4 regions of the Bilophila sp. 4_1_30 genome follow, and region 1 is predicted to be linked to each of the others. Evidence: predicted binding sites of a transcription regulator. Region 1 holds the regulator's gene; each other region holds the start of a gene.
What was found. Region 1 encodes sigma-54, which starts transcription at its own class of promoters, with help from an activator protein. Its sites were predicted from a motif close to CTGGCACGGNNNNTGCTT; they were not measured.
Positions count from the first base shown of each region.

Region 2: a site for sigma-54 is predicted at 2,050-2,067, ahead of HMPREF0178_RS16955 (periplasmic heavy metal sensor). Genes of this name have one in related genera too.
Region 3: a site for sigma-54 is predicted at 2,193-2,210, ahead of HMPREF0178_RS09560 (glutamine synthetase III). Genes of this name have one in related genera too.
Region 4: a site for sigma-54 is predicted at 1,839-1,856, ahead of speB (agmatinase). Genes of this name have one in related genera too.

Region 1 is NZ_JH114231.1:383,613-387,389, forward strand. Features, by position in the region: gene lptC (LPS export ABC transporter periplasmic protein LptC) at 1-156, shown strand, start outside; gene HMPREF0178_RS01845 (LptA/OstA family protein) at 271-771, shown strand; gene lptB (LPS export ABC transporter ATP-binding protein) at 771-1,493, shown strand; gene rpoN (RNA polymerase factor sigma-54) at 1,806-3,284, shown strand; gene hpf (ribosome hibernation-promoting factor, HPF/YfiA family) at 3,422-3,777, shown strand, end outside.
Region 2 is NZ_JH114234.1:179,920-183,696, reverse strand. Features, by position in the region: gene HMPREF0178_RS16960 (ATP-binding protein) at 5-1,756, opposite strand; gene HMPREF0178_RS16955 (periplasmic heavy metal sensor) at 2,131-2,613, shown strand; gene HMPREF0178_RS16950 (periplasmic heavy metal sensor) at 2,814-3,305, shown strand; gene HMPREF0178_RS16945 (MltA domain-containing protein) at 3,630-3,777, opposite strand, start outside.
Region 3 is NZ_JH114232.1:656,169-659,945, forward strand. Features, by position in the region: gene rny (ribonuclease Y) at 92-1,651, shown strand; gene HMPREF0178_RS09560 (glutamine synthetase III) at 2,246-3,777, shown strand, end outside.
Region 4 is NZ_JH114233.1:547,225-551,001, forward strand. Features, by position in the region: gene HMPREF0178_RS14295 (sigma-54-dependent Fis family transcriptional regulator) at 250-1,617, opposite strand; gene speB (agmatinase) at 1,895-2,848, shown strand; gene HMPREF0178_RS14305 (ABC transporter substrate-binding protein) at 2,859-3,777, shown strand, end outside.

The DNA.
Region 1 (3,777 bases):
ACCTGGGATCTTGCTGCCAACGAAATGCATGGTTCGGGAGGCGTGCTGGTCGTACTCAAGCCCCGCCCCGACGCCCCAAACGCCAATGCCGCACCTTCTCCACGTGAACCGCAAGCCAATCCCCAGCAAGAATCGCCTCAGCCTGCAAGGAAATAAGCCCGTTATAGCTCCAACGGTTTACAGCTAGGAAAACATCATGAAAAACTTTTTTTAGGTATAGCCACACTGAGTTTAAGCCTGCTCTGCTCCGCCCCGTTGTGGGCGGCTCCGGTGACGCCCCCAAAACCCGCCAAGAATGTTGAAACGCGGATCACATCCGATCAATTGACCTATCTTGCTGAAAAGCAACTCGTCATCTTTGATAAAAACGTCCATGTGGTACGTCCCGACATTGAAATATGGGCCGATAGGATCACGGTTTACTTGAAGCCACCCAAAGGCGACGCTCAGAAGAAAGAAGGCGAAAAAGGCGGTATGCCTGCCGGAATGGCAGCCGGTGACGTTGATCGCATCGTTGCCGAACGGAATGTGCGTATGAAAAGTGAAAACCGCAACGGAACTTGCGCGAAGGCAACCTATACGATGGATGACGGCGTTCTTCTCATGGAAGGCGATCCTCGCCTGACTGATGGCGAAAACACCGTTACCGGGGAAACCATCAAGTACTTTACGGAAGAAAACCGCAGCGAAGTCATGGGCGGGTCCAAGAAACGCGTCGAAGCTGTCTTTTCCGGTTCTAAAAACTCCAGCCCGATCCGGGGGAACCGCTGATGGCCCGATTGTCCGGCGTTGACTTGCGCAAATGGTACGGCCAACGCGAGGTCGTACGCGGTGTTTCCCCCGAAGTGAACCAAGGGGAAATCGTCGGTCTGCTCGGCCCGAACGGGGCGGGTAAAACCACTTCGTTCTATATGCTGACCGGAATCATCAAACCGTCTTCCGGGCGGGTTCTCCTTGAAGAGCAGGATATTGGCACGTGGCCGCTCCATGAGCGCGCACGTGTGGGCATTTCCTACCTCCCGCAGGAGAGTTCCGTCTTCAGAAAACTTACGGTACGTCAAAATCTTCAGATTATTCTGGAGCATACGGGCCTTTCCCGTAAGGAGCAGAAAGAAAGGGCGGATGTATTGCTTGAAGATTTCGGTCTCACCCGACTGGAAAAATCCCACGCCATGCACCTGTCCGGAGGAGAACGCCGGCGTCTGGAAATCGCCCGTGCGCTTATCCGGGAACCGAAATTCGTCCTTCTCGACGAACCGTTTGCTGGCATCGACCCTCTTGCGGTGGGTGATATCCAAGGTTTGGTGCGCGCCTTGCGTGATCGCGGGATCGGAGTTCTCATCTCTGACCACAATGTCCGTGAAACACTGACGATTTGCGATCGGGCCTACCTCATGGTGCAGGGGCAGGTCGTTCTTTCCGGGACACCGGAAACCATCGTCAATAACGAACAGGCCCGGAGCGTATATCTTGGAGAAGGTTTCTCGCTCTGAGACACCATATTCCGTCATTCTCTGTGATTATAAAAAAAGATCGTGTGCTCCGGTACCGATCTTTTTTTGTGAGTTGAATAAGATAACCAGTCTTTTTCTCATTTCTTTTTCATCCAATAAACATCTCCGAGAAAAGAACAGAGAAAAAAAGCGTCCCTGTTCTTGCAACATCCCTAAGCATGTGGCATAATCCCTGCATGTAAGGCATAAAGATGCCCGGTTGATCTTCGCCTGACGGTTACCGTCGGTTCCCCTCCTCTCACAAGGTGTACCTGCGGGTTGGACAGACTCTTATGACAACGGGATATTTGCATGGCATTGGAACTCAGACAGCAGCTTAAACTTTCACAACAGCTGGTGATGACACCACAATTGCAGCAGGCTATCCGCCTATTGCAGCTATCCCGCTTGGAGCTTGTGGAAACGGTCCAGCGCGAGCTGCTGGAAAACCCGTTCCTCGAAGAAATTCAGGATGAGCCATCCAACGAGCCGCCCGCAGAAGTCCGTCCCGAATCCCCGCGAGATGAGCCTACATACGATCGGGAAGTGGCCCGCTCCGAAGACTGGGAAGACTATCTCGGAGAATTCGCCAGTACCCCGCAGCAAGTCCAGCCCAGAGACTATGAGCTCCCCGAAGAAATGAGTTCTCTGGAGGCCAGATATGCCTCCAGCCCCACTCTTGAAAGCCACCTCATGTGGCAGCTCCGCCTTTCCTCTCTCTCCGATGACCAAAAAGAACTCGGTGAAATCATTATCGGAAATCTCTCTTCTTCCGGCTACCTCCAAGCATCTCTTGAGGAAATGGCAGAGATGGCGCGGGCGGATTTTGCTGACGGGGCTTCGACCGCCGAAGCGAAAGATAAAGCATGGCCCACTGCCGAAGAGGTGGCGACGGTCCTTAAGGCCATCCAGCTATTCGATCCGGTGGGTGTTGCAGCCCGAACCCCGCAAGAATGTCTCCTCATCCAGATAAAAGCATTGGGATATGACAGGGATCAGGTGCTTGTTGATCTCGTGCGTGATCACCTTGAAGATCTGGAAGCCCACAGATACAAGCCCCTGCTCCGCAAATTCCGGCTGGATATGGATGAACTCAAGGAATATTTGGATATCATCCAGTCCCTTGATCCCATGCCCGGAGCGAGTTTTGGCGAAGGCGTGTCCACTTTTGTCAGCCCTGACGTCTTTGTTTACAAGGTGGACGGGGAATTCCTCATTGTCCTCAATGAGGACGGCCTGCCGAATCTGCACTTGAGCCCTGTGTATGATAACGCATCGGAAAACGCGTCAAGCAAGGAAAAAGAATACTTCAACGAAAAAATCCGTTCTGCGGCGTGGCTTATCAAAAGCCTGCACCAGCGGCAGCGGACATTGTACAAAGTCGTCGAAAGTATTGTAAAACACCAGCGCGGCTTTTTTGAGGAAGGGATCAGCAAGTTCAAACCGCTTATCCTGAAAGACATCGCCGATGATATCAACATGCACGAATCCACGGTCAGCCGCATCACGACCAACAAATATGTGGCAACACCCTTCGGCGTGTACGAACTCAAATTCTTTTTCAACAGCGCGCTGGAGCTGGATGACGGAAGCCAGGTGGGTTCGGAGAGCGTCAAGGCGCTCATCAAAAAGTGCATCAGCGAGGAAGATCCTAAAAACCCTCTCTCCGATGAACGCATCGGCGAAATTCTCAAGGAACACTTGAAAGTGAATATAGCCCGAAGAACGGTAGCCAAGTACCGGATGGCAATGGATATTCCGTCATCGTCCAGGAGAAAGGCCCATTTTTAGCCGTTCGAGGCCGTTTGAGAGCCCTTGACAGGACCCCTAAAAGGTTGTTGTAAAGAAGCCATGCCTGACAAAGCAATGTCCGTTGCGGATATCTCGGTATTCGCTGTGCGGACCGGTTATCAGCCAAAGGAGGCTTCATGCACATTTCCTTTACTTTCAAGAATTTCGAGCCGTCTGAACATTTGCGTAAGTATGCCCGCCGCCGTATGGAGAAGCTGGGAAGATTCTTCGGCAAGAACCCCGCTCTTGATGCGCAGGTGAATATGGCGGTCGATAAGTTCCGCCAGCGCGTGGAAGTTCAGCTTACCGGTGACGGCATCAACATCGCCGCCAGCGAAGTCTCGGAAGATATGTACGCCTCCATCGACCTCGTTCTTGATAAGCTGGAAGCTCAGGTCAAGAAGTTCGTTTCCCGTAACAAGGAAATCCATCGTAAGGGACGCGCTAACGATATCGATGTGTATACGTTTGAAGTGACGGAAGAAGATGGAGA
Region 2 (3,777 bases), on a different contig from region 1:
CCGCCTACGCCACAAACGGGAAACGAAGCTTGAACACCGTGCCCTCGCCGGGCGTGCTGGCGACTTCGATCGTGCCATCGTGCGCTTCCACGATCTTGTGCACGATGGAAAGCCCCAGCCCCGTGCCGCTGGCCTTGGTGGTGAAATACGGGCTGAAAATATCCGCCAGACGTTCGGGGGCGATGCCGCACCCCGTATCCGCAACATCCAGCGCCAGCTCCGTACCTTCCATCCGGGCCCGCACCATCAGCCTACCGCCATCGGGCATGGCCTGTACAGCGTTGAGAAACAAGTTGAGCAACACTTGCGTCATACGGTCCCGGTCCAGCCGTACGGACAACGGCGGCTCCGGCAGCTCGGCCTCAAACCGGATCTTGCGGGCGTCCATATCCGACCGCACCATGTCGCGGGCCCGCTCCACAAGCTCGTTCAGCGCGACATCGGTCAGGTTCAGCACATCGGGGCGCGCAAAATCAAGAAGGTCGCCCACCACCTTGTCCAGGCGGAGCACCTCCCTCGTCATGATGTCAGCCATGCGGCTTTCGTCGCTGCCTTCGGGGCTCGCTTCCATGAAGAAACGGGCCAACCCCTTAATGGCACTGAGGGGGTTGCGGACCTCATGGGCGATGCCCGCCGCCATATTGCCGAGCGCCACCAGACGGTCCCGCCGCCGCAGTTCGCTCTGGAGGCGCCGGATTTCCCCGAGATCGCGCATGATCAAAGCCGTGCCGATGGCTTCGCCCTCCTCGGTCACAATGTGCGAGGCGCTGATCGCCAACGGAACCCGACGCTCACCGACCGTGCACCAGGCCTCCTGCTCTCTCGCGGCATCCTGCGCCGTCCGCCCTTCGAGCACGGCCCATACGCCGGGCAGCAGGTCATGAAGGCCCCGCCCCGTCGCCGCCGTCCGGGTCAGCCCGGTGATGTCCTGCGCGGCGGGGTTGATGGATGTAATGCGATCGTCCATGTCCGTGGAAATGATGCCCACCGGAAGCGTCCGCAGGATTTCCGAAGAAAAGGCCGTGGTTTCCTGTACGAGCTTGCGCGAGCGCCTGTAACTCTGGATCAGGAACAGGGTAATGCAGCCCACCAAGCCTACAAAAACAAGAATGCCGAACATGACCGCCATATGCTTTTCGTCGGCGGCCTGTGCCTCCTCAAGGGGGGTGAGATCATACTCGACGAAAATAACCAGCGATGTGCCCTCGGCAATGCTCGCTTCCAACATGCCGCACGAGTCGCCGTCCAGCCCGCGCCTCATCATCCTGTGCCCGCCGCCATGCCTGCGGCGTTCCCCCTGCGGGACGGAAAACTGCTTATACACTTGGAATACGGGCATCCCATCGGGCAATTCCCTCGCATTCCATTTGACCTGCCGGGTCGGATCGAGCTCCGCCAGAACTTCCGGCGACAAGAAACTCGTGCCGATGAGTTTTGTATCGGCCGCCATCAGCACGGTCCCGTTACGGTTGGTGATCACCAGCGAAACGATGTCCGGCTGTTCCCCGACCTTGTTGAGCAGATCGCTCAGCACTTCATCGGACCAGTGATATCCCATACCGGTCCGCAACGCACCTTCCAGCGCGCTGATGAGCGCCGCCCCCTTTTCAAGGGTCAGCTGCGACGTGAAATCCGATTCGCGTTTGGCGTTGTGCAGCCCGAACACCACGATCCCCGCTGAAAACAGCAAGGCGCAGACCATGACGAACCACGGGAACAGCGTGAGCCACCGGGGCATTTTCTTTAACGACGACATATACACGTGAATATCCTTTTGCGGAGCGGCATCCGGTTGCCGGATCTTCGGATCCGAATTTTTTCTAAGGTACAGCAAAAACCATTCCCGGATTAAAACCGCTTTCGCCCCCCATTATCCGCAGGGTTCCCGGCGTCTCCACCCCGCCCCTGCCCAAGGGGTGTGGCGTTTTTACACACTCGAAAACGCGGTGTGGTTCCATTCTACCCACTCACGGGGCCGCTCGTGAAGCGCTGAATGACGCATTTTTATTTTAATGAATAAAATTCATGTATTACAAAACAACGCATACTTTGGCACGCCTGTTGCTATATGCTCAACAAGCCGTTTGGCTTCAACCTTTCAATCAAAACACCATTACTGGAGTACACACTATGAAGACTCGCGCTCTTATCGCCGCTTTCGCCCTTTCCGCCATCGTTCTCGGTTCCGGCGTGTCCGCTTTCGCCTACAACGGGTACCACAACAACGGTAACCACGCTGGGATGTCCGCGGTTTCTCCTGAAAACCAGGGTGCCTATGATGCCATGATGAAGGATTACTACAGCCGCGTATCCCCGATTCAGGACAAGCTGAACGCCAAGGGCATCGAGCTCGACGCCCTGTCCCGCAACCCCAACGCCAAGCCCGAAACCATTTCCAAGCTCGCCAATGAGGTGGCGGAACTCCGCTCTCAGCTCCGCGCCGAACGCATGACCCTCGGCGACAAGATGGAAAAGGAACTCGGTATCCGGCCCGGCCGCGGCATGATGGGCAACGGTATGATGGGCAACGGCATGGGCTACCACAACGGCGGCCGTCACGGTGGTGGTCACGGTGGTCATGGCGGCGGTTACGGTTCCAACTGCAACTACTAGCCTCCGAGCGCCCGGGGACGCTTCCCTCCCCGGAGCGACACACCTGATACGTTACAGGCGTGAAGGCCGCATGGAACCGTTCTCCGCCTCCCGCAGCAACCCGGAACGTGCGCGGCCAACCGCTTCACCATACATTCAGCATTATTCCAATAAGCTTACGTTTTTTTAACCTCTCAAACACCATCACAGGAGTACATACCATGAAGACTCGCGCCCTCATCGCCGCTTTCGCCCTTTCCGCCATCGTTCTCGGTTCCGGCGTGTCCGCTTTCGCCTACAACGGATACCACAACTATGGCAACCACGCCGGGATGTCCGCCCTTTCTCCCGAAAAACAGGGTGCCTATGATGCCATGATGAAGGATTACTACAGCCGCGTATCCCCGATTCAGGACAAGCTGAACGCCAAGGGCATCGAGCTCGACGCCCTGTCCCGCAACCCCAACGCCAAGCCCGAAACCATTTCCAAGCTCGCCAATGAGGTGGCGGAACTCCGCTCCCAGCTCCGCGCCGAACGCATGACCCTCGGCGACAAAATGGAAAAGGAACTCGGTATCCGGCCCGGCCGCGGCATGATGGGCAACGGTATGATGGGCAACGGCATGGGCTACCACAACGGCGGCCGTCACGGCGGCGGTCATGGTGGCCATGGCGGACACGGCGGCGGTTACGGCTCCAACTGCAGCTACTAGCCTCCGAGCGCCCGGGGACGCTTCCCTCCCCGGAACGACACACCTGATACGTTACAGGCGCGAGGGCCGTATGAAGTTGCTCTCCGCCTCCCGCCGCAACCCGGAACATGCGCGGTCAGCCGCTTCACCATAACTCCGAACGTTTCTTCAACAACCTCACTTCCGCACCGAGACCGAGGGGGACTGCCTCCCTCGGTCTCGGTGTTTTGTGCAAGGTTGGTTGCGGGAAGGAAAAGAATAAATGTATGAAGCCGGGCGCTGAAACGGCACGGCAACGGCTTTTCGGAATCCCTCGGAGGGAAAGCCTCACCTTTTCGGCAAGGCTCACTGTTTCGCCAACAACAGCCAGACCTGCCCCTGATTGTAAATGGTCATGGCCTGACGGTGGGCGTCTTCGCCTTCCCCGGTGTACATGTCGATGCGCCGCAAACGGATCGCGCCGCCGGTGTCGTGTGCGAAGCCGAGCCCTCTC
Region 3 (3,777 bases), on a different contig from region 1:
CCTCCCCATGCCTTGGACGATGCTGTCTGCCGGCAGCTTCATGACATTGCATAAACGGGCTTCGGCCCGACACTATAAAGGGAGGGGATTTATGGAATTTTTTACCGCCTTGAGCGTCCTCGCGGCGATATGCGTCAGCGGGGGCGTGGGCTTTTATCTCAATAAACACCTCAATGCCAAGCGGATTGGCGACGCCACCGAGCTGGCGACCCGCATAGTTGAAGAATCCCGCAAGGAAGCTCAGGCGCAGAAGAAGGAAATCCTTCTTCAAGGCCAGGACGAGCTGTTCAACCAGAAGCGCGAACTTGAGCATGAGTTCAAGGAACGCGAGCGCGAGCTGAAGGCCCGCGACCGCAAGCTTCAGGAGCAGGGCGAGCGGCTTGAGGAAAAGCTTGAAAAAGCGACCGAAAAAGAACACGAACTCCTGAGCGTCGAAAAAGACCTCTCCAAAAAGGAGCGGAAACTTGCCGAGCTTGAGGAAACGCTCAACGAACGCATCGATGAGCAGGAACACCGTCTGCAGGAAGTCTCCGGCCTGACCGCCGAGGAGGCCCGGCAGCGGCTTTTTGCGGAAATCGAGTCCCGCACCCGCCACGAGGCCGCCAAGATGATGCGCCTCATTGAGGCCGAAGCCCGCGAAACCGCGGACCGCAAGGCCAAGGAGATCATCGCCTGTTCCATCCAGCGCTATGCGGGCGACTATGTGGGCGAACACACCGTCACCGCCGTGACCCTGCCCAGCGAAGACATGAAAGGCCGCATCATCGGCCGTGAAGGGCGCAACATCCGCGCTCTGGAAGCGGCTACCGGCGTTGATCTCATCATCGACGACACTCCCGAAACAGTCATCCTGTCCGCATACAGCCCCCTGCGCCGCCAGGTCGCCAAGATGGCCCTTGAACGCCTCATTCAGGACGGGCGCATCCATCCGGCCCGCATTGAGGATGTTGTCCACAAATGCGAGCAGGAGCTTGAAGTGCAGATCCGCGAAGTGGGCGAACAGGCCACGTTCGACGCGGGCGTGCACGGCATCCATCCCGAACTCGTCCGCTTTCTGGGCCAGCTCCGTTACCGTACCAGCTTCACGCAGAACGTGCTCCAGCATTCGCTGGAAGTTTCCGCCCTGTGCGGCATGATGGCCGCCGAGCTCGGCATGGACATCAAGAAAGCCAAGCGCGCCGGCCTGCTGCACGACATCGGCAAGGCCGTCGACCACGAGGTCGAAGGCCCGCACGCGCTCATCGGAGCGGATCTCGCCAAAAAGTACAATGAAAGCAAGGAAATCCTGCACGCCATCGCCGCACACCATGAGGATCAGCGCCCTGAAACCGCGCTGGCCGTGCTGGTGCAGGCTGCGGACTCCCTTTCCGGGGCCCGTCCCGGCGCGCGCAAGGAACTCTTGGAAAGCTACGTCAAGCGCCTTGAGGATTTGGAAAACATCGCTTCCGAATTCGACGGAGTATCCAAAGCGTACGCCATTCAGGCCGGGCGCGAAATCCGCGTCATGGTCAATTCCGAAAACGTGGATGACGATCAGACCTACATGCTCTGTAAGGGCATCACCGGCAAGATTGAAGAAAACCTTACCTATCCCGGCCAGATCCGCGTCACGGTCATCCGTGAGCGCCGGGCCGTCGGCTACGCGAAATAGCCGCCGCTCCTCATGCCATTCACGGGAGGGAACTTCGGTTCCCTCCTTTTTTTATGCTGGAGGGCATTGGGGAGAGCGGACCGCAAATGATGCCGCCTCTTCAACCCTCGGCTCTGTGAAAAGATTCTCTTTATCCATCTGCGGTCTTGCTGTGTTGGAGTAGGCAGCGCCCACACATGCCTTGTCTCTCCGGGGAAACGGCGCGCTTTGCACTGACATACTGCCATCAATCTACAAAAATGTAGATTGATAGGTATTTCCTACAAAAAGGTCTTTTTGGAGAAAACCCCACGGAATTCAATTTGATTGAGCGTTCAAGGAATGAGCGCTGGCGGATGAAGGAAGAAATTCCGATTGAAAAATACATGAAATCAAATAGATGGATGAATTCTACGTAAAGGTGGAATTTTTCATGCACGCCTCGTCCCTTTCCTCCGGAAGAAGGGAAATCTGGAATTCAACCTCAGGGTATAGACGGGATAATTTTGTGATTTTAATCTGTTACAGAATGGACGTGTTCGCCGCTCACGCTTTGAATATGTTGGCCCCGATTTTGCTTCTATCCGGGCATCAACCTATTCGAGGAGTGATCCCATGAGTTCCACCGTCCGTGAAACAGCCCTTGATCATATTTCCACCGCCCAGCCTGTTGCGCCTCTTCCGGCTCCGGAGCAGGGCAAGGCTCTTGCCAACGGGTATGGCTGCGATGTGTTCAACACACGCGTCATGCGTCAGCGCCTCCCGCGTGAAGTGTATGACCGCCTCATGCGGACCATGACCCATCGCACCCCGCTTGATCCGGCCGATGCCGACATCATCGCCGGAGCCATGAAGGATTGGGCTCTCGAACACGGCGCTACGCATTACACCCACTGGTTCCAGCCCATGACCGGGCTGACGGCTGAAAAGCACGACGCCTTCCTGTCTCCCACGGCGGACGGGCAGGTGTTCGGCGAGTTTTCCGGGAAAATGCTCATCAAGGGTGAGCCGGACGCTTCTTCCTTCCCGTCCGGCGGCATCCGTTCGACGTTTGAGGCCCGCGGCTACACGGCGTGGGACCCTACCTCGCCGGTATTCCTGCTTGGCGACGAGTACGGACGCAAGACGCTGTATATCCCCACGGTGTTCTATTCCTACACGGGTGAGGCCCTTGACCGCAAAACACCGCTGATGCGCTCTGTGGAGGCCGTTTCCGCACAGGCCCTGCGCATCCTCCGCCTGCTCGGCAATACGACGGCTACCGGCGTTCAGGCGATGGTGGGTTCCGAGCAGGAATATTTCCTTGTCGATCGGCGTCTCTATGTCCAGCGGCCCGACCTCATGATGTGCGGGCGCACCCTTTACGGCGCAAAGCCCGCCAAGGGTCAGGAAATGGAGGATCACTACTTCGGCAGCATCCCCAGCCGGGTTCTGGCCTATATGCAGGATGTGGAGCAGCGCCTTTTCGCGCTCGGCATCCCTGCGCATACCCGCCACAACGAAGTGGCTCCCGGCCAGTTCGAGATCGCTCCCGTATACGAGGACGTGAACATCGCCACGGACCACAACATGCTGACGATGGAAGTGATGCGCCGCACGGCCCGGCGGCATGGCTACGTTTGCCTGCTGCATGAAAAGCCGTTCGCGGGCGTCAACGGATCGGGCAAGCACAACAACTGGTCGCTGTGCGATTCCGACGGCCACAACCTGCTGAACCCCGGCGAAACCCCGATGAAGAACGCCCAGTTCCTCGTCTTCCTCGCCGCCGTCCTGCGCGCCGTGCACAAGCACGGCATCAACCTGCGCCTCGGCATCATCGGGGCCAGCAACGATCACCGCCTGGGCGCCAACGAAGCGCCGCCCGCCGTGCTGTCCGTGTATCTCGGGGACAGTCTCTCCGCGATCATCCGTGCCATCGCCTACGGGAAAGAGGCCGCCGGCGGCTGCTCGGAACCGCTCCAGATAGGCGTTTCCGTGTTGCCGAATATCCCGCGCGATCTGTCCGACCGCAACCGGACCAGCCCGTTCGCGTTCACCGGCAACAAGTTTGAATTCCGCGCCCTCGGCTCCTCCCAAAACATCGCTACGGCAAATATTTCCCTGAATGCGGCCATGGCCTGCGCGCTGGACGACATCGCCTCCATGCT
Region 4 (3,777 bases), on a different contig from region 1:
GCGGCAAAACAGGGCCGCCCGGTTTATCCTCTCCGGGCGGACCTGTTTTGCGTCGGCACCTTGCCCGAGGCGGTTTTTCATTCTAATAAAGGGTTTCGCGCCCTCCAAACGGCATCCTGCTGCAAGGCGGAACGCATTGCGAGCCTTGCTTCCTCTCCACGTTCAGCCATTCCATCTCTCCAGCCGAAAATATCTTCTGAGTTCCCTATCTGGGCATTGCGCGACTGGCGAAAAAAGACTTTCCCTCGGCTATCCCTCTCCGGATGCCTCGTTTTTGTACTTCGCAATCTTCCGGGCGGCCGTGGGCTGGCTGATCCCCAGCGCCTTCGCAACTCCGGTCGTGGTCCCGCAGCCCTTATACGCTTCCAGAATCATGCGCCGTTCAAGCGTCTCCAACGCATCGGGCAGGCTCTTGCCTATCGGGCTTTCCGGATTCTCCTGATGCCGGAACATATGTTCCGGCAATTCGTCCGTCTTGATGACGCCCCCTGAAGAGACGATCACGAGCCGTTCGATAACGTTGCGCAGCTCACGGATATTCCCCGGCCACGAGTAGGCGGCGAGATGCCGTTTCACTTCCTCGGAAAAAACCTTTTCCGTCCCGTACTTGGCGTTCATCTCCTCCAGGATGCTCAGGCACAGCGGCACGATCTCCTCGCGCCGTTCCCGCAGGGGCGGAATCCATAGCGGCAGGACATTGAGCCGGAAAAACAGGTCACTGCGGAAACGCTTCTTCTCCACCAGAGCCTCCAGATCCTGGTTTGTCGCCGCCACCAGCCGGAAATCAATGGATACGGGCTTTATCCCGCCGAGCTTGACGATCTGCTTTTCCTGGATCACCTGCAACAGCTTGGACTGGAGCCGCAGCGGCAGTTCTCCGATCTCGTCGAGGAACAGCGTGCCCTTGTCCGCCAGTGCAATCCGCCCTTCTTTTCCCTTCTGGCTGGCTCCGGTGAACGCTCCGGCCTCATAGCCGAACAGCTCCGACTCCAACAGCGGGGCGGGGATGCCCGCACAATTGATTTCGACCAGCGGCCCGTTCGTGCGGTCGCTCAGATGGTGCACCAGACGGGCGACCACGTTCTTCCCGACCCCGGATTCTCCCGTGATGAGCACGGTCGTATTCACCTTGGCCAGCTTTTCGATGGTCGCGGCTATGGCCCTCATGGTCCCGCTGAAAGGCAGGCCTCCGGAGGTTTGGGGCGCATTCGGGGACACCAGCGCGCTGATTTTTTGGTATTCCTCATGCAATCGGCGTGAATAGCGCATGTCCACGCTGTAGCTCACCACAAACGAGACATCCCCGTCATCATCATAAATGGGAACGCCGGTAACGATATTGTATTGTCCCGAGCGCGTGGCCTCGGTCAGCGTGACCACCCGGCGGGTTTTGAGGACGAGGGCCGCCACGGATGGTGAAAACACTTTTTCCGCCTCCAGTTCATAGGTGGTCCTGCCGATGATCCGGTCGCGGCTGATCCCGTAATTGCGCTCAAAGCAGCTGCTCACCCAGCGCATGACGCCGTTGTGGTCAACGATGGCGACGTTGTCGTGGATGGCCTCAATGACGGAAAACAAATCTTCCGTACTCGGTAAAGCGGCATCGAACGGCGACATGGCGGGGCCTCCTGCGGATGTATTCAATACTGAATAGGCTATTCATGTTTGAATAACAAGAGCTCCGCAGGGGATTTTTTTCTTTTTTGTGTTATATTACCGCATGATAGAGAAATCGATATTCGTTCTTCCTCCCCTGTGGAACAGCACATTATTCATACTTGAATAGCCTTTCACTGCTGCCCTAAGAACAATCTATTTTTATTTCAACATATTACACTATGGCATGTACCTTGCTTATTAAAAAATAAAACCACCTTCCGACAAGGAGCATGACATGGGCGTTCCCGTCAATTCACTGGCTTCCCCCCGTTTCTGCGGGGTCCGCACCTTTCAGCGCCTGCCGTATTCCGCCAATTGTTCCGGCAACGATTTCGCCGTGCTCGGCGTGCCTTTCGACACGGCGACCTCATATCGGCCAGGATGCCGGTTCGGTCCGGCTGCCATCCGGGACGCCTCCAGCATCCTGAAGTCCTACCACAGCGTTCTTGACGTGGATATTTTCGAGCACTGCCAAGGCGTCGATGCGGGCGATGTGGATATCATCCCCGGCTATCTCGACGAGTCCTTCGAGCGCATCGAAGCCGCCGTCGCGGGCGTGCTCGACGCCGGGGCCGTCCCGGTGATCATGGGCGGCGACCATTCCATCACCCTGCCCGAACTGCGCGCCGTGGCAAAGCGCTGCGGTCCCGTGGCCCTGCTCCACTTCGACGCCCATTCCGACACCGGCGACGACTTTTTCGGCAAACCCTACAACCACGGCACAACCTTCCACTGGGCCATCGAGGAAGGGCTGATCCTCCCCGAACAAAGCACACAGGCGGGCATCCGAGGCCCGCTCTATTCCCGGTCCAGCCTCGACTACGCCAAGGGCAAGGGGATGCGCGTCATCAGCGGGTGGGAACTGCACGACATCGGTGTGGATGAGACGATCCGCATCATGCGCGAGCGGATCCGCCCCGGAACCCCGGTTTTCGTCACCTTCGATATCGATTTCCTCGACGCCGCCTATGCGCCGGGGACCGGGACGCCGGAAATCGGCGGCTTCACCACCCATGAGGCCCTCAAGCTCATCCTCGGCGTGTGCCCCGGACAGCGCCTTGTCGGAATGGATCTGGTGGAAGTCCTTCCGGATACCGACTCCGCTGGCATCACCTCGTTCGCCGCGGCGGGGATCATGCACGCGTTTCTGGCCTGCCTCGCCGCCAACAAGAAGCATAACCCCTCATAAGGAGTCCACTATGCGCCTGAACAAGTTCCTCTCCGGCCTTGCCGCCGTTTTGTTGGCCTTCTCCCTGTGCAACGCCGCTTCCGCCGCCCCGCTCACCAAGATCCGCACGGCGTGGATGGATTCCTATGAAACGTTCGCCATGTGGTACGCCAAGGAAAAAGGATGGGACAAAGAGGCCGGTCTGGATATCGACATCCTGTTCTTCGATTCGGGCATGGCCATCCTCAATGCCCTACCCGCCGGTGAATGGCAGTATTCCTGCCTCGGCGGGGTTCCGGCCATGATGGGGAACCTGCGCTACGGCACCAGCGTCATCGGCGTCGGCACCGACGAGTCCGCCTGCGTCGCCGTGCTCGCCCGGCCCGACAATCCCGTCTTCAAGACTCAGGGCCTCAACCCCAAGCATCCCGACGTATTCGGGAGCCCAGAGGACGTGCGGGGCAAGACCATCTTCTGCACCACGGTTTCCTCCGCCCACTTCGCGCTCACAGCGTGGCTTGATGCCGTCGGCGTAAAGCCCACTGAAGTGACCATCAAGAACATGGATCAGCCACAAGCCCTCGCCGCCTTTGAAAACGGCATCGGCGACTTCGTGGCCCTGTGGGCGCCGCATATGTACGCCGGAACCGACAAGGGCTGGAAGATCGCTGGAAGCGCCGCCCTGTGCGGCAAGGGTACCCCGCTCGTCCTCGTGGCCGACACCAAGTACGCCGACGCCCACCCTGAAAACACCGCAAAGTTCCTCTCCGTCTACCTGCGCGGCGTCGAACACCTGCGGACGGCCAGCATCGACGACCTGATCCCCGAATACCAGCGTTTCTTCTTCGACTGGGCCGGAAAGACCTACTCCAAGGAACTCGCCCGGCTGGATCTGGAATCCCATCCCGCATGGGACATCAAGGGACAGCTCACCCTCTTCGATACCTCCA